Regions from separate parts of the Streptomyces sp. LZ34 genome, predicted to be linked through region 1. Evidence: riboswitches for the same ligand, from Rfam matches in the RefSeq annotation. Region 1 holds a riboswitch; each other region holds the start of a gene.

Region 1 (10,479 bases):
AAGCGGTCCAGCAACTGCGGCCGCAGCTCGCCCTCTTCGGGGTTCATGGTGCCCACCAGCAGAAAGCGCGCCGCGTGCCGTACGGACACGCCCTCGCGCTCCACATAGGAGGCGCCCATGGCGGCCGCGTCGAGCAGCAGGTCGATCAGGTGGTCGTGCAGCAGGTTGACCTCGTCGACGTACAGCACGCCGCGGTGTGCGTCGGCCAGCAGACCCGGCTCGAACGCCTTCACCCCGTCCGACAGCGCCCGCTCGATGTCCAGCGCCCCGACCAGCCGGTCCTCGGAGGCGCCGACCGGCAGCTCGACCATCCGGGCGGGCCGTACGGTGCCGGTGTCCGGCTCGTGCGGGCCGTCCGGGCAGCCCGGGTCGGGCGCGGTGGGGTCGCAGGAGAACCGGCAGCCGGCCACCACGTCGATGCCGGGCAGCAGGGCGGCCAGCGCCCGTACGGCCGTCGACTTCGCGGTGCCCTTCTCGCCGCGTACCAGCACCCCGCCGACGGCCGGCGACACGGCGTTGAGCAGGAGGCCCAGCCGCAGGTCGGCCATCCCGACGAGCGCGGTGAACGGGTAGGGGGTGGCGGTCATGCGGGGGTACCTCCTGCGGTGTGGGCGCGGTGGTGGTCTTCTGGGCGGGGCGGAGGGAACGACTCCTCCTGAGACGACTCCTCCTGAGACGACTCCTCCGGAGACGCCGCAGGAGAGGGCAGCGAGGGCCCGGGAGGCCGGGGCGGCGCCCCCGGCGGGACGAACGGCAGCCCCTCCGGCACGCCGTTCTCGATCAGCCGCAGCAGCGCGTCCGTGTCCGCGTGTTCTTCGATCAGGTCGCCCAGCCGGTCCAGCTGCTCCTCGCGCAGCTCCCCGAAACTGGTGTCCGGCGCCGGGACGAACGCCCGGCCCGCCGCGTCCGCGACCCGCCGCAGGAAGGCGCGCCGGAAGCCGTCGCTCTCCAGCGAGCCGTGCCAGTGCGTGCCCCACACCGAGCCCACCCGGCAGCCGTCCAGGAAGGGTTCGTCCGCGCCGTCCAGCAGCTCGGCGACCCCGTGGTGGATCTCGTAGCCCTCCACCCGCTCGCCGAGCGCCTCGCCGACCGGCCGCGCGAGGGTCTTGTGCACCGCGAACCGCACCCGAACCGGCAGCAGCCCGAGCCCCTCCACCGTCCCGGCCCGCGACTCGACCTCGTCCTCGATGCGCTCGCCGAGCATCTGGAAGCCGCCGCAGATGCCCAGCACCGGCCGGCCCTCCGCCGCCCGCCGCGCGATCGCCGCGGCCAGACCGCGCCGCCGCAGCCACTCCAGCGCCCGTACGGTGCCGCGGGTGCCCGGCAGCACCACCAGATCGGCGTCGGCCAGCTCCTCCGGCCGGTCCACGAACCGAACGACCACGCCGGGTTCGGCGGCCAGTGCGTCCACGTCCGTGAAGTTCGACATGAGCGGCACGGCGGCGACCGCGACCCGCAGGATGTCCGCGCCGTGCGGCGGCGCGACGACGCTCTCGCGCACCGCCCCGCGCAGCGACACCCGCAGCCCGTCCTCCTCGTCGATGCCGAGCCCGTGCGCGTACGGCAGCACGCCCATGGTCGGGCGGCCCGTCAGGCCGTGCAGCATCTGAAGGCCTGGCTCCAGCAGGGTCACATCGCCGCGGAACTTGTTCACCAGATAGCCCGCGACAAGCCGCTGGTCGGCCTCGGAGAGCAGCGCGGTCGTGCCGAAGAACGACGCGAAGACGCCGCCGCGGTCGATGTCCCCGACCACGACGACCGGCAGCCGGGCGGCCCGGGCGAGACCCAGGTTGACGATGTCGGTTCGGCGCAGATTGATCTCGGCGGGGCTGCCCGCGCCCTCGCAGATCACCGCGTCATGGGTGCGCCGCAGCTCGGCCAGGCACTCGGTGACGGTCCCGAGCAGCGCCTCCCGCCGCCCGCCGGGCAGCTTTTCCCCGGGGGACGCCCCTCCAGACCCCCCGAAATACCCACGCGCACTCAGCTCGCCCACCGGCTTGCCCAGCAGCACCACTTGGCTGCTGCGGTCGCTGCCGGGCTTGAGCAGGACGGGGTTCATCAGCGCGCTCGGCTCGACGCGCGCGGCGGCGGCCTGCATGGCCTGGGCGCGGCCGATCTCCGCCCCGTCGCGGGTCACGAAGGAGTTGAGCGACATGTTCTGCGCCTTGAAGGGCGCGACGCTGACGCCCTTGCGGCTGAGCCAGCGGCAGATCCCGGCCGTGACGACGCTCTTGCCCGCGTCCGAGGTCGTACCCGCGACGAGCAGCCCGCCGCCCGGCCCGCCCTTCGCACCCGCGCCCCCGCCGTGTATTCCGCTCATCCGTAGTCCCTCCCAGCGGCCACGGGCCGCGCCGTCGCCGGGCCGCCCGACCAGCCCGCGCCGAGTGTCCGCATGGACCGTGCCCAACGGGCCCGCGCGCCATGTGAGGCACGCGCGGCGCGTACGGGCGCGGCGCCGGGCCGCGCGACCGGGGGCGCGACCGTACGAGCCGCCCGCAGCGCCCCCACAGCCAGCCGGGCCGTGACGGACGCGCCGAGCGCCAGGGCGCCGACGCGCCGCGACAGCCGTACCGCGCGCTCGATGTCGGCGGCCTCGACCGGCCGCCCGCCGGGGTTGAGCACCGGCCGGTGCTCGACGCGGCCGCCGTACGCGAGGGTGCCGCCCAGCCGTACGCCGAGCGCGCCCGCGAACGCGGCCTCCACAGGGCCCGCGTTGGGGCTCGGATGGCGGTGGCCGTCGCGCCGCCAGGCGCGCGACGCGCCGCGCGGATCGGGCCCGGCCAGGACGGCCAGCGCCGCGGTGAGCCGCGCGCCGGGCCAGCCGGCCAGGTCGTCCAGCCGGGCCGAGGCCCATCCGAACCGCCGGTAGCGCGGCGACTTGTGACCCACCATCGCGTCCAGGGTGTTGACGGCCCGGAAGCCGACCAGGCCCGGCACCCCGCCGACGGCCCCCCACACCAGTGCGCCCACGACGGCGTCCGAGGTGTTCTCGGCGACCGACTCGACGACCGCGCGCGCGATCTGAGGCCCGTCCAGCGCCTGCGGGTCGCGCCCGCACAGGTGCGGCAGCCGCCGCCTGGCGGCGTCGAGGTCCCCGGCGGCCAGCGCGCCGCCGACGGCGCGCGCCTCCCGGCCCAGCGTCGTCCCGCCGAGCACGGCCCAGGTGGCGGCGGCGGTCAGCAGGGTCTGCGCGGCGGGGGAAGGGCGCCCCAGGGCGGGGCTTTCCGAGGCAGTACTGCCCGAGGCGAGGCTTCCCAACGCGGGGCATCCCAACGCGGGGCCTCGCAGGGCCCGTACGGCGCGCACCGACAGAACAGCGCCCGCGGCCACGCCGCCCGCGCACAGCGCGGTGTAAAGAGCCCCGGATCCGCGGTGGTCGCGCCACAGCAGCCGCTCGACGGCCAGGGCGGCGCGCCCGAACGCGGCCACGGGGTGGCCGCGGCGCGGATCGCCGAGGGCGAGGTCGCCGAGAAAGCCGAGGGCGGCGCCGCACGCGTACGAGGCGTGATCGGCACGCATCGTCAGTCCGCCGTCTTGCCTCGGCGCGTCGGGATGTGGCGAAGGGGCCGCGGGTGGGGCGGCGGCGGCATGGCGGTGCCGGGCATGGCGGTATGTCCTCACTCAGGGTCCGCGCCCTGGTTCGACGTGACCGGCGGTGAGAGTCTCCTGGCTCCCGGATCCGCGCTTCTCCCGGTCTTCCAGCCTCCGTGTGGACGGCCGTGACTCGTACAGGTGATGGGAGAGCGCTCCCCGGTGACAGTGGCGGGACCGCGCCGGATTCTCACCGGCTTCCTCTCCTGCCGCCGTTTGGCTCCGGAAGTCCACCATGGGCCGCGAATGGCCGTCAACTCGCGAATGCCCCACCCTGCGTGAGTGTGCCGAGGAGCACATGCCACGGCCGCCGGGCGGTCCGCGCTGGTCGGCGCGTTCCGGCCCGGCGGCCGTGGGTGGGTCGAGCGGGTCAGGCCACGATCAGATTGATGCCGTACACCACGGCCGCCGCGCACAGTGCGAAGCAGGCGTACGCGCCGGCGCGCGCGGGGTTGAAGGCCGCGCCCGCCGGGGCCGAGGTGCCGGAGGGGGTGGCGGCGGCGGTCGGGCCTGCCTCCGCCTGCCGCGGCTTGCGGGAGGTGCCGAGGATGCCGAGGGTGAAGACGCCCACGAAGCCGACGGTCACCGCGAGGCTGATGCCGAAGACCTGGCCGAGAGCCGCCCAGTCGATGCTCATCGCGTTACTTCCTTAGCTGGTGCTGCCGGTGGCCGCGGATGCGCCTGCCGGGGTGGCGGAGGAGGCGGAGGAGGAGGCGGAAGCGGCAACGGCGGGGGCCACCGGCCCGGCGGGCGGCGGGGCCACGGACTGGAGGGCGGCCGTGACGACGCCCACCGGCTCGGCCGGCGCCGTCGCGGCCTCGTTGACATCGTTGACGTTGGTGTGGTCGACGGGCTTGCGGCGCGAGGCCGCCCAGATCCCGGCGCAGGCGGCGACCGCGAGCACGGCGACCGCCGTGACGCCCCAGTCGCCCTGGTCCGCCAGGAGTGCCGCGCCGCCCGCGACGAGGCCCGCGGCGGGCAGGGTGAGCACCCAGGCGAGGACCATGCGGCCCGCGGTGGACCAGCGCACCACGCCGCCCTTGCGGCCGATCCCCGCGCCCATCACGGAACCGGAGCAGACCTGGGTGGTGGAGAGCGCGAAGCCGATGTGGGACGAGGCGAGGATGACGGTCGCGGCGCCGGTCTGGGCGGCGAAGCCCTGCGGCGGCTGGATGTCGGTGATGCCCTTGCCCATGGTGCGGATGATGCGCCAGCCGCCCAGGTACGTACCGAGGGCGATGGCCAGCCCCGCGGAGACGATGACCCACAGCGGCGGGTCGGAGTCGGGCGCGACCGCGCCGCCGGTGATCAGTGCCAGGGTGATCACACCCATGGTCTTCTGGGCGTCGTTGGTGCCGTGGGCGAGGGAGACCAGCGCGGCCGAGGCGATCTGCCCGGCGCGGTAGCCCTTCGCGGTGTCCTGGGGGTCGCGGCCGCGGGCCAGCCGGTAGGTGAGCCGGGTCGCGACCAGGGCGGCGATTCCGGCCACGAGCGGCGCGGCCACGGCCGGGATCAGGACCTTCATGATGATCTTGTCGCTGTTGACCCCGTCCATGCCGACGGAGACCAGGGTCGCGCCGATGAGGCCGCCGAAGAGGGCGTGCGAGGAGCTGGAGGGCAGTCCGGCCAGCCAGGTCAGCAGGTTCCAGAGGATCGCGCCGACCAGACCCGCGAAGATCACTTCGGGGCGGACTCCGGAGCCCTCGTCGATGATCCCTCCGGAGATCGTCTTGGCGACCTCCACGGAGAGGAACGCGCCGACGAGATTGAGGACCGCCGACATCGCCACGGCCGTCCGGGGACCGAGAGCTCCCGTGGAGATGGTGGTGGCCATGGCATTGGCCGTGTCGTGGAAGCCGTTCGTGAAGTCGAACACCAAGGCCGTGATGATCACGATCCCAATGAGAAGCGTGATGTGTTCCATCGAACTCCTTCGTGGGGGAATGCGATCCCCGAACTTGGCGGCACGGAGCGCCACCAGGTCGCTACATTCTGTGGTGCAATGCAAGTGCCAGGCCCCCTCTTTTGAGAGGGGAGGAGTCGCACACCCGGGCCATCGGTTCGACAACCAACGCGTGCCTCACGACCGTAAGGACATGGGGTGAACGGAAGGTGAACTGGGGTGGGCTCGGGGGTGACGCGGCTGAGGGAGTGGAGCGCCGAAGCCCCGCGCACCTCCCGCCCTACCTCCCCGTGCCCCTCTCTGCCATGATCGGCGCCCGGAGGTGAGGGACCGTGACGGAGCCGGAACCGGAACCGGAGACCGCGCGACCGCTGAGGGTCGGGGAGCGGCCGGAGCTGCGGGAGGCCTGGGAACGGGTGGTGGAGACGGCCCGCAGGACGGTCGCCGACGGCCTGGTCGTCGGCACCTCGGGCAATGTCTCGGCCAGGGTCGGCGACATCGTGCTGGTGACCCCGAGCGGCGTCCCGTACGACCGGCTCGGCCCGGGTGACGCGGTCGGCGTCGACCTGGACGGGCGCCAGGTGATCGGCGAACTGGCCCCCACCAGCGAGCTGCCCATGCACCTCGCGATCTACCGCGGCACCGACGCCGCGGCCGTCGTCCACACCCACGCCGTGCACGCCACGGCGGTCTCCACCCTGGTCGACGAGGTCCCCGCGATCCACTACATGACCTGCGCCCTCGGCGGCCCGGTGCGCGTCGCGGGCTACGCCCTGTACGGCACCGACGAGTTGGCCCACAAGATGCTCGACGCGCTGCGCGACCGCACCGGCTGTCTGCTGCGCAACCACGGCACGGTCGTCCACGGCGCCACGCTCGACCAGGCGTACGACCGGACGGCCCAGCTGGAGTGGATGTGCCGGGTCTGGCTCACCGCGGCCGCCGTCCCCGGGTACACCCCGGCCCTGCTGTCGCCCGACGAGCTGCGGCGCGCCGCGGGCAAGCTCAGCGGCTACGGCCAGCCCCGCTGAGCCCCGGGCCCGGCCGGGCCCCGGGCCCGGCGCACCGCCCCCGGACCGGCGGGTCGATCACCCGGCCGGGCACGCCCGCTGGCTTGCGGCGGCCTCCCCGCTCACACTGAGAGGGATGCGCCTGCGGACGAAGGCGGTTGTGGCCGCCACCACGATGCTCAGTGTCGGCGCGGCCGCGGTGGCGGCCGGGCGGTACGCCAGCGACGCTGCCCTGAAGCCGGGCCCCGGCCGGCCGCTGCCGCACGACCCGCGGCTCACCGTGCACGCCACCGAGGCCGGCCGGATCACCCTCACCCGCAGCCTCGCCTCGCTGCGCCCCGGCACCTACGGCCTCGCCGGCGCCGCCTGCCACGCCGTCGTCGGCCCCGTCATCGAGGACGCCCCGCACCCCGCGGACTGCGTGGTCCGCCGCCTGGAACGGGTCACCTACGGCACCCTGGCCCCCGGCACCCGCGTCCGCTTCACCCCCCAGGTGCACACCGGCAGTCCGCGGGACGCGCTCGGGATCGACCACGCCGATGTCGATGTGCCCGGCGAACTGGGCGTGCTGCCCGCCTGGTTCATACCCGGCGACCGCTCCGCCTGGGTGATCACCGTGCACGGCCTCGGCACCACCCGCGAGCACCCCATGGTGCTCATGCCGTTCCTGCACGAGCGGCGGTTCCCGCTGCTCGGCATCGCCTACCGCGGCGACCCGGGCGCCCCCCGCCCCGAGGACGGCATCGGACACCTCGGCGAGACCGAGTGGCACGACCTGGACGCCGCCATCCGCTACGCGGTGCACTACGGCGCGGAGCGCGTCATCCTGTACGGCTGGTCCACCGGCGCCACCATGGCCCTGCGCGCCGCCGCGGCCTCCGCGCTGCGGGACCGGGTCAGCGGGCTCGTCCTGGACTCCCCGGTGCTCGACTGGCAGGCCACCCTGCGGGCGCTCGCCTCGGCCCGGCGCATCCCCTCCGCGCTGCTGCCGCTCGCGATACGGGCCGCCGAGGGGCGGGCCGGACTGCACGGGGGCCGACTCATGGCGGCTGAGACGGCCGACCTGGACGGGCTGAAGGTGCCGACGCTGATCATGCACGGCCCGGACGACACCGTGGCCCCGTGGGGCGCCTCGCGCGAACTCGCCGAGCGCCACTCGGAACTGGTCACCCTTCACCCGGTCCGCCACGCCCCGCACGCCGCGATGTGGAACGCCGGCCCCGAAGGGTACGAAGACATGCTGGGCCGCTTTCTGATGCCGCTGATGTAATGCTCGCGGCCGGTGCCGAGAGGGAACCGGAAGCGCCGTCGGCGACCTCTGTGACCGGCGCGGGCAACCGCCGTACGGGTGCCGATTGGGCTTTCGGGCCGTCACGGGCGAGACTGCTCCCGTGACGTCCCGTACTCCGCGCGACTCCCGGCTCCGACTCGTCCGCCAGCGGCCGATGGCCACAGCCCGCCGGGTTGTGCCGAACCGCGGCTCCCGACCGACGCCCCGCCCGCCCGAGGGCACTCCGCCCCCCTCGGAGCTCGCCCGGCAGGCCAGGTCGGGACTTGCCGGGGCCGTACAGATCGCCCGGTGGGCCGCGAGCGGGCACAGCGTCCCGGGCGTGCTCCCCACCGAGGCCGTCGCCGAGGCCGCCGCCGCTCTGGGCGTCCCCCCTGAACAGATCCGGGCCGACTGGGACCGGGCCCGCCTGGTCGGCCTGATCGAGCTGCACGGCGGCATCGCCCGCCCCGGCTGGCGGCTGCGCGCCTGGGACCGTGACGACAGCGCGGTGCTGCGCGGCTGGGTCGCGCTGCTCGACGCCTGGTCCCTGGCCCGCCCGGCCCCGGCCACGGCCGAGCCCACCGCCGTCGCCGAGGTCGTCGAGGCGCTGCCGCAGCTGCTGTCCCTGCTCCAGCTGTCGGCCGGTCCGGTGCAGGTCGCGGCGCTCCTGGACATGCTCCAGCAGCGCGTCGCCGAGCTGCGCACCGAGCGGTGCGAGGTGCCGTACGGCCCCGCGGCCGCCCCCGGTCCCGACGACACCGCCCCCGCCGGGGCGCCGGGCGCCGCGGACTCCCTGGAGGCGCTGCTCGACTGGGCCCTGGACGCGCTCGCCTCCGTGGGCGCGCTCGTGGTGCTGGACGGGTCCCGGGCGGACGGCTCCCCGGAGGCGGGGGAGGGGCCGAGGGAGGCCGCCCACCCCGGCGCGGAGCAAGCGGTGGAAGCGGTGGAAGCAGCGCAAGCGGTGCAAGCAGAACAAGCTGAGCAACGCGAGGCCGTGCTCAGCGCGCTCGGCAACTGGGCGGTGTGGGTCAAGCTGGAGCAGATCTGCGTCGCCGCCCAGAGCCCCGCCGGGAACATCGAGCAGCCCGCCGCGGACATGCTGCGCGGCTGCGCGGGCCTGACCCCCGGCCCGGCCCGCGCCGAGTACCGGGCCTGGCTCGCCGCCCGCCCCGTCGGCAGCGCCGTCACCGAGCTCATCGAGGCGGCCCGCGGCGACGACGCGCTGCTGCGCGGGCTCGCCTTCGAGGCGCTGCGCGTCGTCGGGGCGCCCGCCGAGCCCACCGTGCGGGCCGTGGTCGACGAGTCCGCGCTGCGCCCGTACGCGCTGCTGTGGCTGGCCGAGCACGAGGGGGCCGACCCGGAGGACGCGCTGGACGTGCTCACCCGCGAGGAGGCCACCTGGCTGTGGGTGGACACGGCCGCGGCCATCTCCGACCACGGCGAGAGCCCGATGCTCGTGCGCCACCTGGAATCCGCCGTGCAGGGCACGGTCCCGGCGCTGCTCGAGGAGGTACGGGCCGTGGGCCACCCCCGCACCGTGCACGTCCTCGTCGCGCTGGCCGCCGCCCACCCCGATCCGGCCCTCGCCAAGGCGGTGCGCCGCGCGGCCTTCCAGGTGCACACGGGCGGCGCCTGACCAGGGCCGGGCCCTGGCCGTGCACGGGAGGCCCGCCCGGGCCGGGAAAAAGCTCTTGCGGGCCCCGCTAAACTAATCGCATGGCAATTCTCCTCGCGCATTAGACGGCGTCGGCCTCTTTCCGCCCGTCCGTCCAGCCGTCCACCCTGCCCTGGAGTAATTCCCGTGATCACCGCCTCCGGCATCGAGTTGCGCGCCGGCGCCCGTGTCCTCATCGAGTCCGCCTCCTTCCGCGTCGCCAAGGGCGACCGCATCGGCCTCGTCGGCCGTAACGGCGCGGGCAAGACCACCCTCACCAAGTGTTTGGCCGGTGAGGGCATCCCGGCCGCCGGCACCATCGCCCGCTCCGGCCAGGTCGGCTATCTGCCCCAGGACCCGCGCACCGGCGACCTCGACGTGCTCGCGCGCGACCGCATCCTCTCCGCCCGCGAGCTGGACTCGGTGCTCCGCAAGATGCGCGAGAACGAGGACCGGATGGCGAACGGCAAGGGCGCCACCCGCGAGCGCGCGATGAAGAAGTACGAGCGGCTGGAGACCGAGTTCCTCACCAAGGGCGGTTACGCCGCCGAGGCGGAGGCCGCGACCATCGCCGCCAGCCTCGGGCTGCCCGACCGGGTGCTCGGCCAGCCCCTGCATACGCTCTCCGGCGGTCAGCGCCGCCGGGTCGAGCTGGCCCGCATCCTCTTCTCGGACTCCGACGTCCTGCTCCTGGACGAGCCGACCAACCACCTCGACGCCGACTCCATCATCTGGCTGCGGGACTACCTGAAGACCTACCGCGGCGGCTTCATCGTCATCTCCCACGATGTGGACCTGGTCGAGACGGTCGTCAACAAGGTCTTCTACCTGGACGCCAACCGCTCGGTCATCGACGTCTACAACATGGGCTGGAAGCTCTACCAGGCCCAGCGCGAGGCCGACGAGAAGCGCCGCAAGCGGGAGCGGGCCAACGCGGAGAAGAAGGCCGCGGCGCTCAACTCCCAGGCGGACAAGATGCGCGCCAAGGCCACCAAGACGGTGGCCGCGCAGAACATGGCCCGCCGTGCCGAGAAGCTGCTGTCCGGCCTCG
Region 2 (10,479 bases), 9.4 Mb from region 1:
GTTGTGGGGCTTTCGGGCGAGGCGTTGGTCACGGTCACCTGCGTCCTCCTCGGAGGCTCGGCGCCGCACCTGGGTGGTCCGGCGGTGCCAGGCTCAACGAGTCGGTGAGCGATTCGAACGCGCTCGATTCCGGACGAAGCACAGAGCCCGGTATTCGGGGGCGTCGAACGCGTGGGCGCAGTGCCATACGGCTTCCGGGGCGGTCAGGTTTGGCCGAAACGCCGGAGGTTGTTACGTGTGTGACGTATGAGGTTGCCTCACTACGTGTAGGCGTACGGGAGGGTGTTGGAGGGCCCGCCGGGTGTGATCGCCTGGACCATGACGGCCCCTGGGACCGCGGCCGGCGGTGCGGTCACGGTGAGTCGGCTGTCGGAGTCCACGAAGGGAAAGAGTGTGACGGCCCCGAACCTCACTTCTTCGGCCGTGCTGAGGTTGCTGCCGTCGATCACCACCGTGCTGTCCCCGCCCACCGGTCCGTCGGTCGGCGACAGACTGGTGAGGCGGGGCGGCGGGATGTAGTAGAAGTGGCCGAGGACACCGGTCCCGCCGGGCGCGGTCACCGTCACCCACACCGCGCCGGTGCCTGAGGGGGTCACCGCTGTGATGGTGTTGTCGTCCACGACGGTGAAGCTCCTGGCCGCCTGTGAGCCGAATTTCACGGCGGTGGCGCCGGTGACGTACCGGCCGGTGATGGTCACGGTGGTCCCGCCGCCGATCGGGCCCTGGTCGGGCACCATGCCGGGAGCCGAGCGGAATACGCTGACCGCGTCGCCGCCGTTGTTGACCACGTACACGTATCGGCTGTCCGGGGTGACGGTGAGCCAGTTGGGTACGTTGAAGCCGGGCACGGTGGCCATGACGGTGTCCGAGGCGACGTTGATGACCTTCACCGCGCTGATGCCGTCCACGCTCACATACGCGTGCCCGCCGTCGTGGGCGACCGCCACGTAGAACGGGATGGACAGGCCGCTGACCCGGGGACGGTAGGGCTGACGGGCGGGGCCGACGCGTCCTCCGCCGCGACCGCATCCACTCACGCCCACACCACCAGCCCCGCACCGAAGCGCCCGTACGCCACCGGACGCCTGCTCACCACCGCCATGGTCGGCGTGCTGGTGGTCGGAGGTGCTGTCTGGGCGGGTGTCACCGTGGCCGACGACGGAGCAACCCCGGCGGCGCGGACGACTGACGCCCCGAGCACGAGCGGCAGCCCGTCGCCACGTCCCGGCACCTGGACCGCCCATCGAGAGAAGCAACTCGACGCGATCCTGTCGGTGCCCGCCGGCACCCCCGAGTACGACCGCTCGGACTCCGGCGCGGACCACCGGGACCCTCCCGGTCGGTGACCTACGGCGACAAGACTGTCCAGATCCGTCTGACCCGCAAGGAGGCGGTGCCCACGCCGATCAAGGAGTGGGCGACGGAGGCCACCCTGTCCTGGGCGGACGACAATGCCCGGACGCTGTACGTCCCCACCAGCTTCCACGGCTACGAGGCCATGGTCACCGACACCACGTACGAGGTGAAGGAGAAGAGGTACCGGGTGATGCAACTGCTGATCACCACGGACACCCAGGAACATTACGAACTGCGTGTGGACATGCCGAAGGGAACGAAGGACGAGAGCCGGGGCCACTTCCTGTTCACGGGAGCCCGCGCCCACCTCAAAGTCGGCAAGGCCATGGTGAGCCCCTGAACGCGGAGCGCTTGGCCGTCCGCTCGCGCGGCACCGGCAGCGGTGGCGTCGGCCTCGCACGCGTCCGGCATTGGCGTTGGCACCCTGATCAGCCAACGCCCCGGTCTCAGCGCGGAGTTGATGGCGCAGCACTCTGGTCGTACGAATCGCCCCTGGGCTACCGTCGGTAACACCTTGCCGTCGCAGTGGCGCCATGCGTATCCCACGCCCCTGCGCCCCTCCTCGGAAGGCAGCCCATGCAGAACACATCAGCCCCGGCCGCGATCACCCGTCGTCGTGCTCTGACGGTGGCGGGCGGGGTACTCGCGGCCGCGACCCTCCTCCAGACGGTTCCCGCTTTCGCCGCCGAGTCGCAGGACGCGGACGCCATCGTGGTGGGTCACGGGCTCGCCGGTCTGGTCGCCACGGCCGAACTGGCCGCGGCCGGGCGCAAGGTGCTCCTCCTCGACCAGGAGCCCGAGGCCAGCCTTGGCGGGCAGGCGTTCTGGTCCTTCGGCGGTCTGTTCTTGGTCGACTCCGCCGAGCAGCGCCTGATGGGTATCAAGGACTCCCAGGACCTGGCCTGGCAGGACTGGCTGGGCACGGCGGGATTCGACCGGGGCATCGCCGACCCCGTGGGTCAGGACTTCTGGGCGTACAAGTGGGCCGAGGCGTATGTGGACTTCGCCGCGGGCGAGAAGCGCTCCTGGCTCTCCGGTCTGGGTGTGCAGTGGTTCCCGATTGTGGGCTGGGCCGAGCGCGGCGGCGGTCTCGCGGACGGGCACGGCAACTCGGTGCCCCGCTTCCATGTCACCTGGGGAACGGGGCCGGCGGTCGTCGAACCCTTCGAGAAGAAGGTGCGCGCCGCGGTCGCCGCCGGCAAGGTGACCTTCAAGTTCCGGCACCGCGTCGACGAACTGGTGACGACCGGCGGCGTGGTCACCGGCGTGCGCGGCGCGGTCCTGGAGCCGAGCGACGCCGCCCGCGGCAAGCCCAGCTCCCGCACGGTCATCGGCGACTTCGAACTGCGCGCCCCGGTTGTGGTCGTCACCTCCGGCGGTATCGGCGCCAACCACGACCTCGTCCGCCAGAACTGGCCGACCCGCCTCGGCACCCCGCCGAAGTTCATGGTCACCGGTGTCCCCGCGCACGTCGACGGCCGGATGCTGGCGATCACGCAGAAGGCAGGCGGCCGGATCGTCAACCCCGACCGGATGTGGCACTACACCGAGGGCCTGCGGAATTACGACCCGATCTGGCCGGGCCACGGCATCCGCATCCTGCCCGGCCCGTCCTCGATGTGGTTCGACGCCACGGGCAAGCGCTTCAACAGCCCGGACATCCCGGGCTACGACACCCTGCACACCCTCAAGTCGATCACCGACTCCGGCTACGACTACTCCTGGTTCGTCACCACCCAGAAGATCATCGCGAAGGAGTTCGCGCTCTCCGGCTCCGAGCAGAACCCGGACCTCACCAACAAGAACATCTGGCAGCTGCTGTCACGTATCTGGCAGACCCCCGAGCCGATCGAGAGATTCAAGAACAAGGGCGCCGACTTCGTCGTGGCCTCGACACTGGCCGAACTCGTCACCGGCATGAACAAACTGACCGGCGACAACCTCATCGACCTCGCCGACCTCAAACGGCAGATCGACGCCCGCGACCGGGAGATCGACAACCCCTACACCAAGGACGTCCAGGTCATGGGCATCCGCAACGCCCTCGCCTACCCCGGGGACACTCTCAGCCGCACGGCCTCCATCCACAAGATCCTCGATCCGGGCGCCGGACCCCTGATCGCCGTACGTCTGAACGTCCTCACCCGCAAGACGCTCGGCGGCCTCCAGACCGACCTCTCCGGCCGCGTCCTGGACACGGCCGGGAACCCCGTGCCCGGTCTGTACGCGGCCGGAGAGGTCGCGGGCTTCGGCGGCGGCGGAGTCCACGGCTACCGCTCCCTGGAGGGCACCTTCCTCGGCGGCTGCCTCTTCTCCGGCCGCGAGGCGGGGCGCGCCGCCGCGGAGGCGACCGCAACCTGAGGCGGGCCTCGGTGGTCAGCGAGGCGGGAGTGTGCCCAGGAAGCGTATGTGGGGGCGGTCGTCGGGGCCGGTGCGGGTGACGGTGGCCCGTACGCCGTAGACGTCGGCGATGAGGGCCGGGGTGAGGACGTCCTGCGGGCTGCCGCAGGCCACCACGCGGCCCTGCTTGAGGACCACGAGCCGGTCGCAGTACATCGCTGCCAGGTTCAGGTCGTGCAGGGCGACGACGCTGGTGAGGCGGAGTTCGGTGATCAAGGTCAGCAGGGCGAGCTGGTGCTGAATGTCGAGGTGGTTGGTGGGTTCGTCCAGTAGCAGTTCCCGCGGCTGCTGGGCGAGGGCGCGGGCGATCTGGACGCGCTGGCGTTCGCCGCCGGAGAGGGTGTGCCAGGGGCGGCCGGCCTTGTCGGTCAGCCCGGTGCGGGCCAGCGCGGCACCGACGGCCTCCTCGTCCTCGGGCGAGGCGGGGGCCCAGGCCCGGCGGTGAGGGACGCGGCCGAGGCGTACGACCTCGAGGACGGTCAACGCGACCTGGGTGTCGGCCTGTTGCTCGACGACGGCCACACGGCGGGCGACCGCGCGGCGCCCCACCTGCTCCAGTGGGCGGTCGTCGAGAGTGACGGTGCCGGAGGCCGGCGTGATGACGCCGGCGAGCAGGCGCAGCAGCGTGGATTTGCCCGAGCCGTTCGGGCCGAGGAGGCCGGTGACGGTACCGGGGCGTGGGGTGAGGCTGACCCCGTCCAGGATCGGCGTGCCGCCCGCCGTGTAGGTGAGCCGATCGGCGCGCAGCCCGGCGCCGTCAGCGGTGCCGGTCATCGCGGACTCCTGGTCCGGTACAGCACGAGGACGAACGCCGGGACGCCGATCAGCGAGGTCACCACGCCCACCGGCACCTCCTGCGGGTCCAGGACGGTACGGGCGAGGGTGTCGACCCACACCAGGAACACCGCCCCGGCCAGAGCGGTGGCCGGCAGCAGCCGCGTATGGCCGGGTCCGGTGAGCGCGCGGGCGGCGTGCGGCAGTACCAGGCCGACGAAGCCGATCGCCCCGGCCGAGCTGACCAGGACGGCCGTCAGCAGGGCGGTGGCGCACAGCAGCACCAGCCGGGTGCGGGCCACGTTCACGCCCAGCGAGGCGGCCGCCTCCTGCCCGAACGCGAACGCGTCCAGCTGTCCGGCGCGCCCGGCGCACACCAGCAGCGCCGCCACCAGCGCCGCCGAGCACACCCCCACATCCGTCCAGTCGGCCCCGCTGAGCGAGCCGAGCAGCCAGAACAGCACCCCGCGGGTGGTCTCGGCGTCGGCCGCCGTCATCACGACGAAGGAGGTGAGCGCGGAGAACAGCTGCATGGCCGCGACGCCGGAGAGCACCACCCGGTCCGTGGTGCCGCCGAGAGTGTGGCTGAGCAGCAGCACCAGCGCGAAGGAGCCAATCGCCCCCAAGAATGCCCCGCCCGACACGGACATTGCCCCGCCTCCCGCGCCGAGCACGACGACCACGACCGCGCCGGTCGAGGCCCCGGACGAGACGCCCAGGACGAAGGGGTCGGCGAGCGGGTTGCGCAGCAGGGACTGCATCACCGCCCCGCACACGGCCAGTCCGGCGCCGCACACGGCCGCGAGCAGGGTGCGCGGTAGTCGCAGGTTCCACACGATCCCGTCCCGGATGGGTGTCAACTCCGCCTTTCCCCAGCCGAGATGGGCCGCCACCGTCGCCCATACGTCACCGACCGCGATGTCCGCCGGGCCGATGGTGATCGCCACGGCGATGGAGACGCACAGCAGCGCGAGACCGGCCGCCCACAGCAGCGCGCGGCGCAGACCGCGCACCGCTGCCGGCGCGGCCGAGGACAGGGCGGTGCTCATCCCTCGAGGCCGTACTCGCGCAGCGCCGCCGACACCTTCTCGATGCCCTCGACGGTCCGGATGGTCGGATTCATGGCCTGCCCGGACAGCAGCACGTACCGCTTGTTCTTCACCGCGGTCAGGCTCCTCGTGACCGGGTCGGACTCCAGGAACTCGATCTTCTTCGCCGCGGTTTCGGCCGTCTGCTGCTTGCGGGTCAGGTCGCCGATGACGAGGATGTCGGGGTCGCGGTCGGCGACGGTCTCCCAGTTGACCTGGGGCCACTCCTCGTGGGTGTCGTCGAAGGCGTTCTTCGCGCCGAGTTCGCGGGTGATGATGCCGGGGGCGCCGCAGCAGCCCGCCACGTACGGGGACTGGGAGTTGGCGAACCAGTACATGACGGTGACATCCCGGGCGTCGAGGCCGGAGGTGGCCCTCTTTACCCGGGCCTTGAGATCGGCGACGAGCTTCTCGCCGCGCTCCTGCACGCCGAAGATCCGTGCCAGGTCGGTGACTTCGCCATAAACCGCGTCCATGGTCAGCGGCTCGGTGCGCGCACCATCGCCGTCACCGCTGTTGTCCTTGCCGACGCAGTCGGAGGGGGAGAGGTAGGTGGCCACGCCGAGCTTGTCGAACTCCTTCCGCGGGGCCACACCGCCCTTGCCGAGTGTGGAGGCGAAGGAGGAGGCGACGAAGTCGGGTTCGGTGTCCAGGACTTTTTCGAACGAGGGGGCGTTGTCGGACAGCCGCTTCACCTTCGCGTTGGCCTTCTCCAGCCCTTTCGCCACCGGGTCCGTCCAGGTGGCGGTACCCACCATACGGTCGGCGAGCCCGAGGGAGAGCATGATCTCGGTCGTACCCTGGTTGAGGGAGACCGCCCGCTGCGGAGGTTCGTCGACGTGGACCTTCTGCCCGCAGTTGTCGAGAGTGACCGGATAGCCGGCGGACTTGCCCTTGGCCGGGCTCGCCTCGGCCGACGGGCCGGAGGAACCACCGCAGCCGGTCAGCAGCAGGGCACCTGCCAGGAGCGGGACGGCATGACGGAGAGGGCGTGCGAGCGGCACGGAGCTTCCTTCGGTGTCGAGGGCTCTTGCGCGAAGCCCGGTCGTACAGTGCTCCCCCGGCCGTTTTCCGGTGTCGGAGGCCGCCAGCAGGTCTTCGGGCTCGGGGTCAGCCGGAACGAGGCGCCTTCCCGGACCGCGATCGCCGTCCAGTGGCCGATGCCCCGCCCGTCGCCCTCACCGCTGCGCGTCAGCTCCGGATTCACACCGGATTCCCTGACCCGTGCACGCACGTGTACGTACATGGGTACGACTGGCCCCGGCAAGCTACCACACGCGCCTCACGCCCCTGCCGGCGCGAGCACCACTGACTTCCCCCCTGGCATGGCGGCGATCCGCACCTGGACGCGCTCGCGCGTGGCGAACGCCTTGTCCACTGGGTCGCCCCCGCGCCCGCCGCCTGTATAGGCTGGCGGTGCAGCTGGTTCGCCCTGTCCGCCAGGCAGGCGCGTCGCAAGAGGGAACCCGGTGGGAATCCGGGACTGCCCCGCAGCGGTGAGCGGGAACGACCGCCGTCATCAAGCACTGGGCCCGGAGAGCCGGGTCTGGGAAGCGACGGCCAGTAGGTGCCTCGTACGACAGGTCGTACGTCACGAGGCGCGCCTGCGAGTCCGAAGACCTGCCACTGCCCGTGTGCGATGTGCGCGCACGGAATCTCGGTGACCTCGAGGGCGGGTCGGCGGCACGGTCGAGCACCCCCAGCGGGTCTCGCCGCCTTCGCCATCCCTTCGCCCTCGTCCCGTCCCGGGAAGTCGAAACGAGTGCTCGCGAAGGAGAGTTCCGTGACAACCAAGGCCGCAGCCATGGCAGCCCGGGCCACCGTGTACGGCTACCCCCGCCAGGGGCCGAACCGGGAACTGAAGAAGGCGATCGAGGGCCATTGGAAGGGCCGGGTCACCGCCGAAGGCCTGCGTGAGGTCGCGGCCGGTCTGCGCCGCGCCACCTGGCGGCAGCTGGCCGATGCCGGTATCCACGAGGTGCCGACCGGCGACTTCTCGTACTACGACCACGTTCTGGACACCACGGTCATGGTCGGTGCGATCCCCGCCCGCCACCGTGCCGCCGTCGAGGCCGACCCCCTGGGCGGTTACTTCGCGATGGCGCGCGGCACGCAGGAGGCGGCGCCGCTGGAGATGACCAAGTGGTTCGACACCAACTACCACTATCTCGTGCCCGAGGTGGGCCCGGACACGGTCTTCGCGGCCGACTCGACCAAACAGGTCGCCGAGGCGCGTGAGGCCCTCACGCTCGGCCACACCCCGCGCCCGGTCCTGGTCGGCCCGGTCACCTATCTGCTGCTCGCCAAGCCGGCCCCCGGCGTCGCCGCTGACTTCGAGCCACTGACCCTCCTGGACCGGCTGCTCCCGGTCTACGCGGAGATCCTCACCGATCTCCGCGCGGCGGGCGCGCAGTGGGCGCAGCTGGACGAGCCCGCCCTCGTCCAGGACCGCACCCCGGCCGAACTGAACGCCGCAGCCCGCGCCTACCACCACCTCGGCGGCCTCACCGACCGCCCGAAGCTGCTGGTGGCCTCCTACTTCGACCGGCTCGGCGAGGCCCTGCCGGTCCTGGTCAAGGCCCCTGTCGACGGGCTCGCTGTGGACTTCACCGGCGCCGCTGCCGCGAACCTTGACGCACTCGCCGCCGTCGGCGGCCTGCCCGGCAAGCGCCTCGTCGCCGGCGTCGTGGACGGCCGCAACGTATGGGGCAACGACCTGGAGAAGTCGCTGTCCACCCTCGGCACCCTCCTCGGCCTGGCTGACCGGGTCGACGTCGCCGCCTCCTGCTCCCTGCTGCACGTCCCGCTCGACGCCGCCGCCGAGCGGGACATCGAACCCCAGATCCTGCGCTGGCTGGCCTTCGCCCGGCAGAAGACCGGTGAGATCGTCACCCTGGCCCGCGGCCTGGCCCAGGGCACGGACACCATCGCGGCCGAACTGGCGGCCAACCGGGCCGATCTGGCCTCCCGAGCGGTCTCCCGCATCACCCGCGACCCCGCCGTCCGCGCCCGCACCGCGGCCGTCACCGCCGCCGACGCCCGCCGCTCCCAGCCATACGCCGAACGTGCCACGGCCCAGCGCACCCACCTGCGCCTGCCCCCGCTGCCGACGACCACGATCGGCTCCTTCCCACAGACCGATGAGCTGCGCGCCGCCCGCGCCGATCTGAGGGCCGGGCGGATCGACCAGGCCGCCTACGAGGAGCGGATCGAGGCCGAGATCCGCGAGGTGATCTCCTTCCAGGAGAAGGCCGGCCTCGACGTCCTGGTGCACGGCGAGCCCGAACGAAGCGACATGGTCCAGTACTTCGCCGAACAGCTCACCGGCTACCTCGCCACCCGGCACGGCTGGGTCCAGTCCTACGGCACCCGCTACGTCCGCCCGCCGATCCTCGCCGGCGATGTCTCCCGTCCCGAACCGATGACGGCGCGCTGGACGACGTACGCCCAGTCCCTCACCGACCGCCCGGTCAAGGGCATGCTCACCGGCCCGGTCACCATGCTCGCCTGGTCCTTCGTCCGCGACGACCAGCCGCTCGCCGAGACCGCCCGTCAGGTCGCCCTCGCCCTGCGCGACGAGGTGGGCGACCTGGAGGCGGTCGGCACGTCCGTCATCCAGGTCGACGAGCCCGCCCTGCGCGAGACGCTGCCGCTGCGTGCCGCCGACCGCCCGGAGTACCTGGCGTGGGCCACCGCGGCGTTCCGGCTGACCACGAGCGGTGTGCGGCCGGACACCCAGATCCACACCCACATGTGCTACGCAGAGTTCGGTGACATCGTCCGGGCCATTGACGACCTCGACGCCGATGTCATCAGCCTGGAGGCGGCGCGCTCCCATATGCAGGTGGCCCGCGAACTGGCCGAGCACGGGTATCCGCGTGCGGCGGGACCGGGTGTCTACGACATCCACTCCCCGCGTGTCCCGGGTGTGGCGGAGACGACGGCCCTGCTGCACAAGGGACTTGAGGCCATCCCCGCCGAGCGGCTGTGGGTGAACCCCGACTGCGGCCTGAAGACCCGCGGGTGGCCCGAGGTGCGGGCCTCGCTGGAGAACCTGGTGGCGGCGGCCCGTGAAGCCCGCAGCGGCCTGCCCTCCGTGACCTTGTGAGGTCACCGTGGCCGGGGCGGGCTCCTGGGAAGGTGTTCCGCCCCGGCCACACCCGCTCCCACGGCCGGCCGCGCCACTTCCTGCCCACTTTCACACCCCGCAGGCGCGCATCGCTCTGCTCCCATACTTCCGTGGGCGGATGCGGCATCGCACGGCGCCAGGTCTTTGCGGCATTCGATGCGGCTGGGTGCCTGCTGGGCTTTTGCGCTCTGGTACTGGATCCACCGGAATTGGACCTGGCCTTCGTGGCGGATGAGGCGCGAGCGCCCCGAATTGCGGTTCACCACCGCCCGGTGAGATGCGGCCGGGGCGCCACGTGGCGCCAGCATATGCAACAGCAATTCTTGTGCAACAAGAGGGTGTGAGGCTTATGACGACCCGACGAATACGAGGCGCCGCCGTCGTGGCGGCGGTGCTTCCCAAGGCCGGCGACGCCGGCCGCACGTACACCTACACCCTGCGCGACGGAGTGAAGTTCAGCGACGGCGAGCCGCTGACCCCCGCCGACGTGGTGTTCACCTACCGGACCGTCCTCGACACCAAGACCAACAACACCACCAAGAGCGAACTGGACGCCATAAAAGATGTGCGGGCGGACGGCGATGACAAGGTCGTCTTCACCCTGAAGTACCCGTACGCGCCCTTCGCCGGGCGCACGGTCCTGCCGATCGTCCCCGAGCACATCGCCGGGAAGCAGGACCCCAACACCGGTTCCTTCAACACCAAGCCGGTGGGCACCGGCCCCTACGTCCT
Region 3 (10,479 bases), 4.8 Mb from region 1:
CGGGCGCGGTCCCCGCGGGCGCCTCCCCCGTCGGCACGTTCAGCGACCGCAGCGCCGTCCGCTCCCCCGCCACCTCGATCTCGCTCACCGCCGCGTTGTCCAGCCGTGGGAACACCTGCCGGTAGCGGCCGACGGGGATGCCCAGCAGCGCGCACAGCGCCATGCGCAGCAGGGAGTTGTGCGCCACGACGAGCACCGTGCGGCCCGGGTGCGCGGCGGCCAGGCCGCGCAGCGCGGCCGCGGCGCGGGCCGCCGCGGCGGCGGGCGGCTCCGCTCCGGGGAACGCGCCCGCTACCGCGTCCGCCCGGAAGGCCCGTACGGCCGCCGGGTCCTCCGCCTCCATTTCGGCGATGGTGCGGCCCTCGCCCCAGCCGAAGTCGACCTCGCGCAGGTCCTGGACGACCTCGGGGGCGAGCCCGAGCGCGTCGGCGGCCGGGCGCGCGGTCAGCCGGGCCCGGCTGAGCGGGGAGCAGGCGACCGCGTTGACATCACGCCCGCTCACCCAATGGGCGAGCGCTTCCGCCTGCCGGAATCCCCGTTCGGTCAGGGCCACGTCCGAGATCCCGGCGTACCGGTTCTCCGCGTGCCACACCGTCTCGCCGTGGCGAACGAGCAGTAGACGAGCCGTCACAGGACGCTTCCTCTCCTCGGCGCGCACCCGCATGACGACGCGCGGCCCATTGCTTTGTCACGTCAACGATGTTAAATCTAGCGTCGCCTCTGTGATGGAACGCCGAAGAAAGGCCACCCATGCGTGTCCTCGCCGCCGGAGACCACTTCGTACGTCCCGACCTCATCATCGCCGCGCTCCGCGGCGAGCCGGGGCTCGGCGACGTCGACGCCGTCGTCGCCGAGCTGACGCTGCCGTGGCCGCACGAGCCCTTCGGCCCGGTGGGCGGTCCGGAGAGCCGGGTGATCGAGGCCAGCGGCACCGAGGAGCAGCTGATCGAGGCGCTGGCGGGGGCCGAGGTGTGCGTGACGCAGATGGCGCCGTTCACCGCCGGGGTCTTCGCCGCCCGCCCCGAGCTGCGCATGGTCGCGGTCTCCCGGGGCGGCCCGGTCAATGTGGACCTGCCGGCCGCCACCCGCGCGGGCGTCGCCGTCAGCTTCGCGCCCGGCCGTAACGCCACCGCCGCCGCCGAGTTCGCGATCGGCATGATGCTGGCCGCGATGCGCCGCATCCCGACCGCGGACGCCGAGCTGCGCGCCGGCCGCTGGCGCGGGGACTTCTACGCGTACGAGGAGGGCGGCAGCGAGCTGGACGGTGCCACCGTCGGCCTGGTGGGCTACGGGGCCATCGGCCGGATCGTCGCCCGCGTGCTGCGCGCGTTCGGCGCCCAGGTGCTGATCGCCGACCCGTACACCGACCCCGAGACCGCCCGCGCGGACGGTGTGGTCCCGGTCGAACTGGACGAACTCCTCGCCCGCAGCTCCGTGGTGAGCCTGCACGCCCGGCTCACCCCCGAGACCAAGGGGCTCATCGACGCCGACCGGATCGCCCGGATGCGGCCCGGAGCGGTCCTGGTGAACACCGCGCGCGGCGGTCTGCTGGACTACGCGCCGCTGCCGGAGGCGCTGCGCTCCGGCCGCCTGGGGGCCCTCGCCCTCGATGTGTACGACCTCGAACCGCCGCCCGCCGACTGGCCGCTGCACTCCGCGCCCAATGTCGTCACCACCCCGCACCTCGCCGGCGCCACCCGGCAGACCGCCCACCGCGCGGCCGCCATCACCGCCGCCGAGGTCGGCCGCTACGCGCGCGGCGAGAAGCTCGCGCACCCGGCGAACCAGCCGACGAACCAGCCCACGGACTAGCCCGGCCAACAGCCCAGCCACCAGCCACCCCGCAGTCGACGCCCCCAAGGAGGGCCGTACGCATGAGCACCGTCCTCGGAGTCGATGTCGGCACCTCCGTCACCAAGGCCGTCGCCTTCGGCCGGGACGGCAGGTCCCTGGCCGCCGCGAGCCGCCCCAGCCGGCTCGACCGCCTGCCCGGCGGGCGGGTTGAGCAGGACCTGGAGGACGTGCTGCGCACGGTCGCCGAGGTGGTCCGCGAGGTGACGGCCACCCTGGCCGCGACAGGCCGGGCGGCCCCGGTCGCGCTCGCGCTCACCGGGCAGGGCGACGGGCTGTGGCTGCGCGACGCGGCGGGCCGGGCCGTGCGCCCGCCGATCTCGTGGATGGACGGGCGGGCGAACGACACCGTGGCCCGCTGGGGCGAGGACGGCACCATCCGCGAGCTCTACCGGCTCACCGGCTCCGGGGTGTTCCCCGGCTGCCACGCGCCGCTGCTGCGCTGGCTGGCCGACCACGAGCCGGAGGCGCTGGCGCGCGCGGAGGTCGCGGGCTACTGCGTGGACGCTGTGGCGCAGCGGCTCACCGGCGTCATCGGTGTGGACGCCTCGGACGCGTCCATGCCCTTTCTGGACGTGACCACGCGTGAGTATGTCCCCAAGGCCCTGGAAGCGTGTGGAATCGCCGAATACGCCCGGCTGTTGCCGCCGCCCGCCGCGCCCGACACCGTACGGCGGCTGGACGAGGCGGGCGCGAAGCTGCTCGGGCTGCCGGCCGGACTGCCCGTCACGGCGGGCCCGTACGACCTTCCGGCGTGCGCGATCGGCAGCGGGGTCGAGGAGGTGGGCGACGGCCTGCTGATCGTCGGCACCACGCTGGCCAGCCAGGTCCTCACGGACAGCGCGCGGATCGACCCGGCCGCCGACCCGGCGGGCATGTGGCTGTGCGTGCCCGACCGGGACCGCTGGCTGCGCGGCATGCCCGCCATGGTGGGCACGGCGGCCCTGGAGTGGGTCCTGGAGTTCACCGGGGCCACCACCGCGGATCTGGACGCACTCCTCGCCGACAGCCCGCCGGGGGCGCGCGGGGTGACCGCGCTGCCCTTCCTGTCCGACGCGGGCGAGCGCGCCCCGTTCGTGGAGCCAGCCGCGCGGGGCCGGTTGGACGGGCTGACGCTCGCGACGACACGCGCGGACGCCGTACGGGCCGCCTGCGAGGCCGTGGCGTATGCCGCCCGCCACTGCCTGGAGGCCGCGGGGCTGACGGCGAGCCTCGCGGCGTGCGGGGGCGGCACCCGGTCCGCCGCCTGGACCCAGCTGTTCGCGGACGTCCTCGGGCGGCCGGTGCGCATCCCCGACGAGCCCGAAGTGGGGGCGCGCGGCGCGGTCGCGGTCGCCTGGCGGGCGCTCGGCGACCCGGTGGACGCGACACAATGGCGAGCCGATTCGCGTACTGTCGTACCGGACGCGGACCGCGCCGAGGCATACGAGCGCGGCTACGAGGACTACCGGGCCAGGCTGGCCCGTACCCTCGCGGAGTGGCGGGCAACGGCGCCCGCTTAACGGCGGCCAGGCACCGCGCCAGGCCCGAAGCGGGCCCATGGCCCGAGGCGGGCCCATCCCGGGACCGCGCCAAGCCTGTGCCAGGCTCACGCCTGACCGCCCGTGCCGGACCCCTGCCAGGGCCGTACCGGACCCGTACGGGACCCGTGCCAGGCCTGGCTCAGGGCCGCGCCAAGTCCGGCACTGAATAGCACATTCGTACGAAACACTCCACCTCGCGACACAACATGTGGGGGTGCGTGCGCTCGCCACCACAAGATGTATGCTCATGCTCGCTGTCGCCGCAGGGGAATCCGGTGGGAATCCGGAACTGTCCCGCAACGGTGTACGCGTGCGCTTTTGCGTACCCGCAAGTCCGAGGACCTGCCGCCGACAGCCGTCTCATACGTCCGGGCCCCGCGGGTTGGGCCGGTGGACGCTGCGTGGTACGCCGACCCAACCCCTGGGGCCCGGCATGCCCGTACGCGCCCATCGCGCACCACCCGTGAGGCCCCAAGCCGAGCGAGGGAGAGCACTTCAGTGACCATCGCGCCAGCCGATCCGGTTTCAGAGGCAGCGGCTATTCAGGCAGCGGGCGACGCGCCCGGGACCGCCCTGCTGCGGACCCTGACGGAGCTCACCGTCGACCTGCCCGCCACCGACCCCGGCAAGGTCGCGGCCGCCGCCCTGCGCGGCCGCCATCCCGGCTCGGACGAGGCGGAGTTGCGCACCCTTGCGACCGAGGCGGCGGCCGGGCTGATCGCCGAGGAGCCGGAGTACTCGAAGCTCGCCGCGCGGCTGTTGACCCTCGCCATCGCCGAGGAGGCGGCCGGGCAGGGCGCGGTCTCGTTCTCGGCCTCGGTGGCCGTGGGACACCGCGAGGGCCTGATCGCGGACGGCACCGCCGAGTTCGTGACCGCCCACACCGCCCGCCTGGACGGGCTGGTCGAGCGGGCGCTGGTCGACGGCGCCGACGACCGCTTCGGCTACTTCGGGCTGCGTACGCTGCACAGCCGCTATCTGCTCCGCCACCCGATCACCCGCCAGGTGATCGAGACGCCGCAGCACTTCCTGCTGCGGGTGGCCTGCGGACTGGCCGAGGACCACTCGGAGCGGGCGCTGGACGACGTCGCCGAGCTCTACCGGCTCACCAGCACGCTGTCGTATCTGCCCAGCTCCCCCACCCTGTTCAACTCCGGCACCCGCCACCCGCAGATGTCGTCCTGCTATCTGCTGGACTCGCCGCTGGACGAGCTGGACTCGATCTACAACCGCTACCACCAGGTGGCGCGGCTCTCCAAGCACGCGGGCGGCATCGGGCTCTCGTACTCGCGCATCCGCGCCCGCGGTTCGCTGATCCGCGGCACCAACGGGCACTCCAACGGCATCGTGCCGTTCCTGCGCACGCTCGACGCCTCCGTCGCCGCCGTCAACCAGGGCGGCCGGCGCAAGGGCGCGGCCTGTGTGTACCTGGAGACCTGGCATGCGGACATCGAGGAGTTCCTGGAGCTTCGGGACAACACGGGCGAAGAGGCCCGCCGCACCCACAACCTCAACATCGCGCACTGGATCCCGGACGAGTTCATGCGCCGGGTCGAGGCCGACGCCGACTGGTCGCTGTTCTCGCCGGTCGACGCGCCCGCGCTGGTCGACCTGTGGGGCGAGGAGTTCGACGCCGCCTACAAGAAGGCCGAGGCGGCGGGGCTGGCCGTCAAGACCGTCCCGGCGCGCCAGCTGTACGCCCGGATGATGCGCACCCTCGCGCAGACCGGCAACGGCTGGATGACCTTCAAGGACGCCGCCAACCGCACCGCCAACCAGACCGCCGAGCCCGGCCGGGTCGTGCACTCCTCCAACCTGTGCACCGAGATCCTGGAGGTCACGGACGACGGCGAGACGGCCGTGTGCAACCTGGGGTCGGTCAACCTGGCCGCGCACCTGGGCAAAGACGTCGGCGACGGGGAGGAAGTAATGGACTGGGAGCGGCTGGACGCGACCGTCCGTACCGCCGTCACCTTCCTCGACCGTGTGGTGGACATCAACTTCTACCCCACCCAGGAGGCCGGGGCGTCCAACTCGCGCTGGCGGCCGGTGGGTCTGGGCCTGATGGGCCTCCAGGACGTCTTCTTCCGGCTGCGGCTGCCCTTCGACTCGCCCGAGGCGCAGAAGCTGTCCACCCAGATCTCCGAGCGCATCATGCTCGCGGCGTACGAGGCGTCCTGCGCGCTCGCCGAGCGCCACGGCCCGCACCCGGCCTGGTCCGCCACCCGCACCGCGCGCGGCGTGCTGCACCCGGACCACTACACGGACGCGGTGGCGACCTGGCCCGAGCGGTGGGCGGCGCTGCGCGAGCGGATGGCCGAGTCCGGCATGCGGAACTCCCTCCTGCTGGCCATCGCCCCGACCGCGACCATCGCCTCGATCGCGGGCGTGTACGAGTGCATCGAGCCGCAGGTCTCCAACCTCTTCAAGCGCGAGACGCTCAGCGGTGAGTTCCTCCAGGTCAACTCCTACCTGGTGAACGACCTCAAGAAGCTCGGCGTATGGGACGCCCAGAGCCGTGAGGCGCTGCGCGAGGCCAACGGCTCGATCCAGGACTTCTCCTGGGTGCCCGAGGACATGCGGCAGCTGTACCGGACCGCGTGGGAGGTCCCGCAGCGCGCCCTGATCGACATGGCCGCCGCCCGGACCCCGTACCTCGACCAGAGCCAGTCGCTGAACCTCTTCATGGCCTCGCCGACCATCGGCAAGCTCAGCTCGATGTACGCGTACGCCTGGAAGCGCGGCATCAAGACCACGTACTACCTGCGCTCGCGCCCGGCGACCCGGATCGCTCAGTCTGCCCGCGCGGCCGCCCCCGCCACCGTCCCCATCCCCGCGCAGCAGGCGCCCGCCGACCCCGAGGTCATCGCCTGCTCCCTGGAAAACCCCGAGTCCTGCGAGGCCTGCCAGTGACCACCGCCCCCGAACGCACCAAGAACCTCCTGGACCCGGGGTTCGAGCTCACCCTGCGGCCGATGCGGTACCCGGACTTCTACGACCGCTACCGCGACGCGATCAAGAACACCTGGACCGTGGAGGAGGTCGACCTCCACTCGGACGTCGCCGACCTCGCCAAGCTCTCCCCCGGCGAGCAGCACATGATCGGCCGCCTGGTCGCCTTCTTCGCGACCGGTGACTCGATCGTCTCGAACAACCTGGTGCTCACCCTCTACAAGCACATCAACTCGCCCGAGGCGCGGCTGTATCTGTCCCGGCAGCTCTTCGAGGAGGCCGTGCACGTCCAGTTCTATCTGACGCTGCTGGACACCTACCTCCCCGACCCGGACGACCGGGCCGCCGCGTTCGCCGCGGTGGAGAACATCCCGTCCATCAGGGAGAAGGCGGAATTCTGCTTCCGCTGGATGGACTCGGTCGAGAAGATCGACCGGCTGGAGACCAAGGAGGACCGCCGCCGCTTCCTCCTCAACCTGATCTGCTTCGCGGCGTGCATCGAGGGCCTGTTCTTCTACGGCGCCTTCGCCTACGTCTACTGGTTCCGCTCCCGCGGCCTGCTGCACGGCCTGGCGACGGGCACCAACTGGGTGTTCCGCGACGAGACCATGCACATGAACTTCGCGTTCCAGGTCGTGGACACGGTCCGCGACGAGGAGCCCGACCTCTTCGACGACGAACTCCAGAAGCAGGTCACCGACATGCTGGCGGAGGCCGTCGAGGCCGAGCTGCAGTTCGCCCGCGACCTGTGCGGGGACGGGCTGCCGGGCATGAACACCGAGTCGATGCGCCAGTACCTGGAGTGCGTCGCCGACCAGCGGCTCGCCCGCCTCGGCTTCACCCCGGTCTACGGCTCGGAGAACCCGTTCTCCTTCATGGAGCTGCAGAACGTCCAGGAGCTGACCAACTTCTTCGAGCGCCGCGCCTCCGCGTACCAGGTGGCGGTCGAGGGCTCGGTCTCCTTCGACGACGACTTCTGAGCCGGCCCCGGCACCTGCGGCGCGGCGCCCCCGGGACCTCCCGGGGGCGCCGCGCCGTATGCCGTGGGCTGTTTTGGGCTGTCAGTCGTCAGTCGTCAGTCGTTGGGCACCGTCTCGTAGCGCGGGGTGCCCTCCGCCATCTGCCGCAGCGCGTCCTTGCGGTCGCGCTTGGAGAGGCGGTCGATGTAGAGGCGGCCGTAGAGGTGATCGGTCTCGTGCTGAAGGCAGCGGGCGAAGTAGCCGGTGCCGCTGACCGCGATCGGCTTGCCCTCGGCGTCCTGGCCGCGCACCACCGCGTAGTCGGGGCGGGCCAGCGCGGCGTAGGCGGTGGGCACCGACAGACAGCCCTCATTGGAGTCGTCCAGCACCCGGCGGTCGGCCGGCAGCTCGTCCAGCACCGGGTTGCAGACCACGCCGACGTGGCGGACGCCGTCGTCGTCCGGGCAGTCGTAGACGAAGACCTTCAGGCCGACGCCGATCTGGTTGGCGGCCAGGCCCACGCCCTCGGCCGCCTTCTGGCTGGCGAACATGTCATCGATCAGCGCGGCGAGCTTGTCGTCGAACTCCGTGACGTCCTGGCACTCCTTGTGCAGCACCGGATTGCCGAGGACCGTGATCGGGCGGGCCGTGCCGCGCTCGCGGTATGCGCGCTCGCGCTCCTCACAGTCCTCCGTGTCCACGATGAACTCGTCGTTCACCTGCTGCTCAGTCCCTTGCTGCGCCATCGTCCGCCGCACGCCTTCCTCAAAACCAGACTCGTCGCCCTACAGGGTAAGGGCCAGCGCCGGGTGAGCGGGCATGTCAGCCGGGATCGGGGCAGGGCGTATCGGCCGGGATCGGCCATGCCCGGCCGCGTCCCGCTATTTCCAGCCACGCCCTGCCGCGTCCGACCACGCCCCGCTACGTCCGGATGTATCCGGCCGCGCCGCCGGGCCGGGGGCGGCGCGCCCGTCAGCAGACCTCTTCCAGGTCCCGCCACTCGCGGGTGTCCGGGCTGTCCGCGACCCATCCGTCCAGCAGCCCACGCACCAGCCCGCTCGGCGCGGCGATCCCGCACTCCCGCTCCGCCACCCACAGCGAGCCCGAGCCCGCCATGCGGTGCCCCAGCGGGCCGGGCTGGCCGGGCTCGCTGTGGTCGTGCGGGTCCAGGTGCTCGCCCTCGCCCTCGTCGCTGGGCATCCGGCTCTCGGAACAGGAGCGGCACAGCAGCCGCACCGAGGACGACCAGTCCTCGGCGGCGAAGCCCGCGTCCGCCGCGAGCCGCTCCAGCGCGTCCCGGTCGGCCTCCGTCGCGGCCTCCAGCAGCACCACCCAGGTCGGCACCGGGGACGGCGCCCACAGCTCGATCTCGTCGAAGACCGGATAGGCGGGGCCGGCGGAGGTGACGCGCTCGCCGTGCGGAACGCCGTCGTGCAGCACCACCTCGCCCCAGCGCCGCCCGGAGGACGGCAGCGGGATCGACAGCACCTCGATCCGGGCCGGGTCCAGGCGGCGGCCCCAGACGACCTCGGACTCGCCCTCCGGCGACAGCCGCACCGCCGCGCTGCCCAGCTCCATGCCGAGCGGCTCACCGGACGCGGACGCCTCGCCGGGCACCTTCAGGCCGTAGGCCTGCCAGGCGCGGCGCGCCAGCGGCCAGTCCTGTAGGGCGGTCGCGGCGATCCCCACGTTCCACCAGTCAGGGGCGCCGGTCCCCCGGTCCAGCAGCGCGACCGCGCGCAGCCCGGCCGCGCGCGCCTGCTCCCAGTCGTGCCGGAACTTGTGCAGCAGCGCCAAGTTGAACCAGGACTCCGACAGCCACGGCTCCAGGTCGGCGGCGCGGGTCAGCAGTGCACCCGCGTCCTCGTACCGGCCGTCTCCGATGAGCGTGAACGCGCGGTCCGTGGCCTGCCGCCATGAGGCGGACGGCCGGTGCCGCACCTTGCCGAAGATCTTCACCATTCCCGCCTGCCGGTATCGAAGTAGTACCGCACCAGATGCCTTCGCGGACGGCGTAGCCCTCCCTCGACGACAACCTGCCACACATTCGCGGACATCTCAGCCCGGCCCCTCACAGTTCGGCCTGGGGACGATGCCCACCACACCTCCTTGCCGGTGGCCATAGGCCCGACACCCCCTCTCTTCGCATCCAACCATGCCTCTCGGGGCAGCCGCTCATTACCCGCGAGTTCTCACTTCGGGCGACCATGGACCGGGTCATGGACCTGGTCATGGACCTGGTCACGGACCTCGTCATGGACCCGGCCATGGACCCGGCCATCGACCCGGTCCTGCGCCGGCCGCGACACGACCATGGCCAGGGCCTCGACCACCGCCGGGTCGAAGTCGCGGGCCGTGCCCCGCCGCAGCCGCTCCAGAGCCCCGGACCCGGCCGCGCCCCAACCCTTCTGAGGGTTTCCCTGTGAGCCGCCCGAGGAACCCCCCACCAGTTCGGTGTAGGCGTTCACCGCCCGCACGATACGGGCCGGAAGCGGCTGCTCCCGATACGGGTCCGCCTGCCGCTCCACGATCTCCGCGACCTCGTCCGGCACCCCGGTCTGCCGCACGACGGCGCCGCCGAGCAGCGCTATCCGCCGCTGCTCGGCCTCCGGCAGCGGCTCTGTGGCCCCGGCCGGCACCGGGTCGAGCAGCGACAGCTGCCCGATGTCGTGCATCAGCGCCGCGTACTCGAGCACGGTCAGCGACGGACCGGAAAGCCGCAGCTCACGGCCGACGGCACGGCTGAGGCGGGCGACCTGGCGGGCGTGGCCCGCGGGGGTGTATCCCGCTGTCTCCGTCGTCCTGGCCAGCGAGGCGACGGTCTGGCGGCGGGTGGCCCGTATCCCCGCACAGCGGCCGAAGGAGTGCTGGACGAGCAGCAGCGGCACACAGAGCACCGGCAGCGCCCACAGCCCGGCCACGGCGACCGCCGGGGCTGTCACCACCGCCGTCGCGCAGATCGCGGCCCCCACGCCGGGCACGGCGTCCGGCACGGCGTCCGGCACCGCCTCCGGCACCGGCGCGGCCTCCGGCGGTCGCGCGGAGGCTCGCGCAGGCGGGACGTTTCCGCGCTGGTCCGGCGCACGGGCCGGGTCGCGGTCCGGCACGTGGTCCCGTGCATGGGCCGGTGTGCGGCCCGGTCCGTGGTCCCGGCCGGCCGGTGCGGCGGCCGGTGCGAGGGGGCGGGCCTCCTC

What was found. Region 1 has a riboswitch for cobalamin ahead of ACWY4P_RS41545 (cobalamin biosynthesis protein). Riboswitches for the same ligand answer to the same signal wherever they lie in the genome.
Region 2: linked by a shared signal. The riboswitch ahead of ACWY4P_RS01420 (ABC transporter substrate-binding protein) and the one ahead of ACWY4P_RS41545 (cobalamin biosynthesis protein) in region 1 are both predicted to bind cobalamin.
Region 3: linked by a shared signal. The riboswitch ahead of ACWY4P_RS19015 (ribonucleoside-diphosphate reductase subunit alpha) and the one ahead of ACWY4P_RS41545 (cobalamin biosynthesis protein) in region 1 are both predicted to bind cobalamin.

The regions. Positions count from the first base shown of each region.
Region 1 is NZ_CM132680.1:9,650,823-9,661,301, forward strand. Features, by position in the region: gene ACWY4P_RS41535 (putative cobaltochelatase) at 1-587, opposite strand, end outside; gene ACWY4P_RS41540 (cobyric acid synthase) at 584-2,320, opposite strand; gene ACWY4P_RS41545 (cobalamin biosynthesis protein) at 2,317-3,519, opposite strand; cobalamin riboswitch at 3,641-3,841, opposite strand; gene ACWY4P_RS41550 (hypothetical protein) at 3,962-4,228, opposite strand; gene ACWY4P_RS41555 (anion permease) at 4,241-5,515, opposite strand; gene ACWY4P_RS41560 (class II aldolase/adducin family protein) at 5,866-6,525, shown strand; gene ACWY4P_RS41565 (alpha/beta hydrolase) at 6,641-7,774, shown strand; gene ACWY4P_RS41570 (hypothetical protein) at 7,950-9,410, shown strand; gene ACWY4P_RS41575 (ABC-F family ATP-binding cassette domain-containing protein) at 9,576-10,479, shown strand, end outside.
Region 2 is NZ_CM132680.1:295,951-306,429, reverse strand. Features, by position in the region: gene ACWY4P_RS01455 (ATP-binding cassette domain-containing protein) at 1-38, opposite strand, end outside; gene ACWY4P_RS01450 (IPT/TIG domain-containing protein) at 261-947, opposite strand; gene ACWY4P_RS01445 (hypothetical protein) at 921-1,346, shown strand; gene ACWY4P_RS01440 (hypothetical protein) at 1,343-1,696, shown strand; gene ACWY4P_RS01435 (FAD-binding dehydrogenase) at 1,933-3,717, shown strand; gene ACWY4P_RS01430 (ABC transporter ATP-binding protein) at 3,733-4,530, opposite strand; gene ACWY4P_RS01425 (FecCD family ABC transporter permease) at 4,527-5,579, opposite strand; gene ACWY4P_RS01420 (ABC transporter substrate-binding protein) at 5,576-6,622, opposite strand; cobalamin riboswitch at 6,691-6,892, opposite strand; cobalamin riboswitch at 7,024-7,260, shown strand; gene metE (5-methyltetrahydropteroyltriglutamate--homocysteine S-methyltransferase) at 7,402-9,726, shown strand; partial or broken gene ACWY4P_RS01410 (ABC transporter substrate-binding protein) at 10,097-10,479, shown strand, end outside.
Region 3 is NZ_CM132680.1:4,842,237-4,852,715, forward strand. Features, by position in the region: gene ACWY4P_RS19000 (histidine phosphatase family protein) at 1-631, opposite strand, end outside; gene ACWY4P_RS19005 (2-hydroxyacid dehydrogenase) at 751-1,812, shown strand; gene ACWY4P_RS19010 (FGGY family carbohydrate kinase) at 1,875-3,353, shown strand; cobalamin riboswitch at 3,615-3,738, shown strand; gene ACWY4P_RS19015 (ribonucleoside-diphosphate reductase subunit alpha) at 3,873-6,287, shown strand; gene ACWY4P_RS19020 (ribonucleotide-diphosphate reductase subunit beta) at 6,350-7,306, shown strand; gene def (peptide deformylase) at 7,402-8,031, opposite strand; gene ACWY4P_RS19030 (tetratricopeptide repeat protein) at 8,258-9,244, opposite strand; partial or broken gene ACWY4P_RS19035 (HD-GYP domain-containing protein) at 9,478-10,269, opposite strand; partial or broken gene ACWY4P_RS19040 (HD-GYP domain-containing protein) at 10,408-10,479, opposite strand, start outside.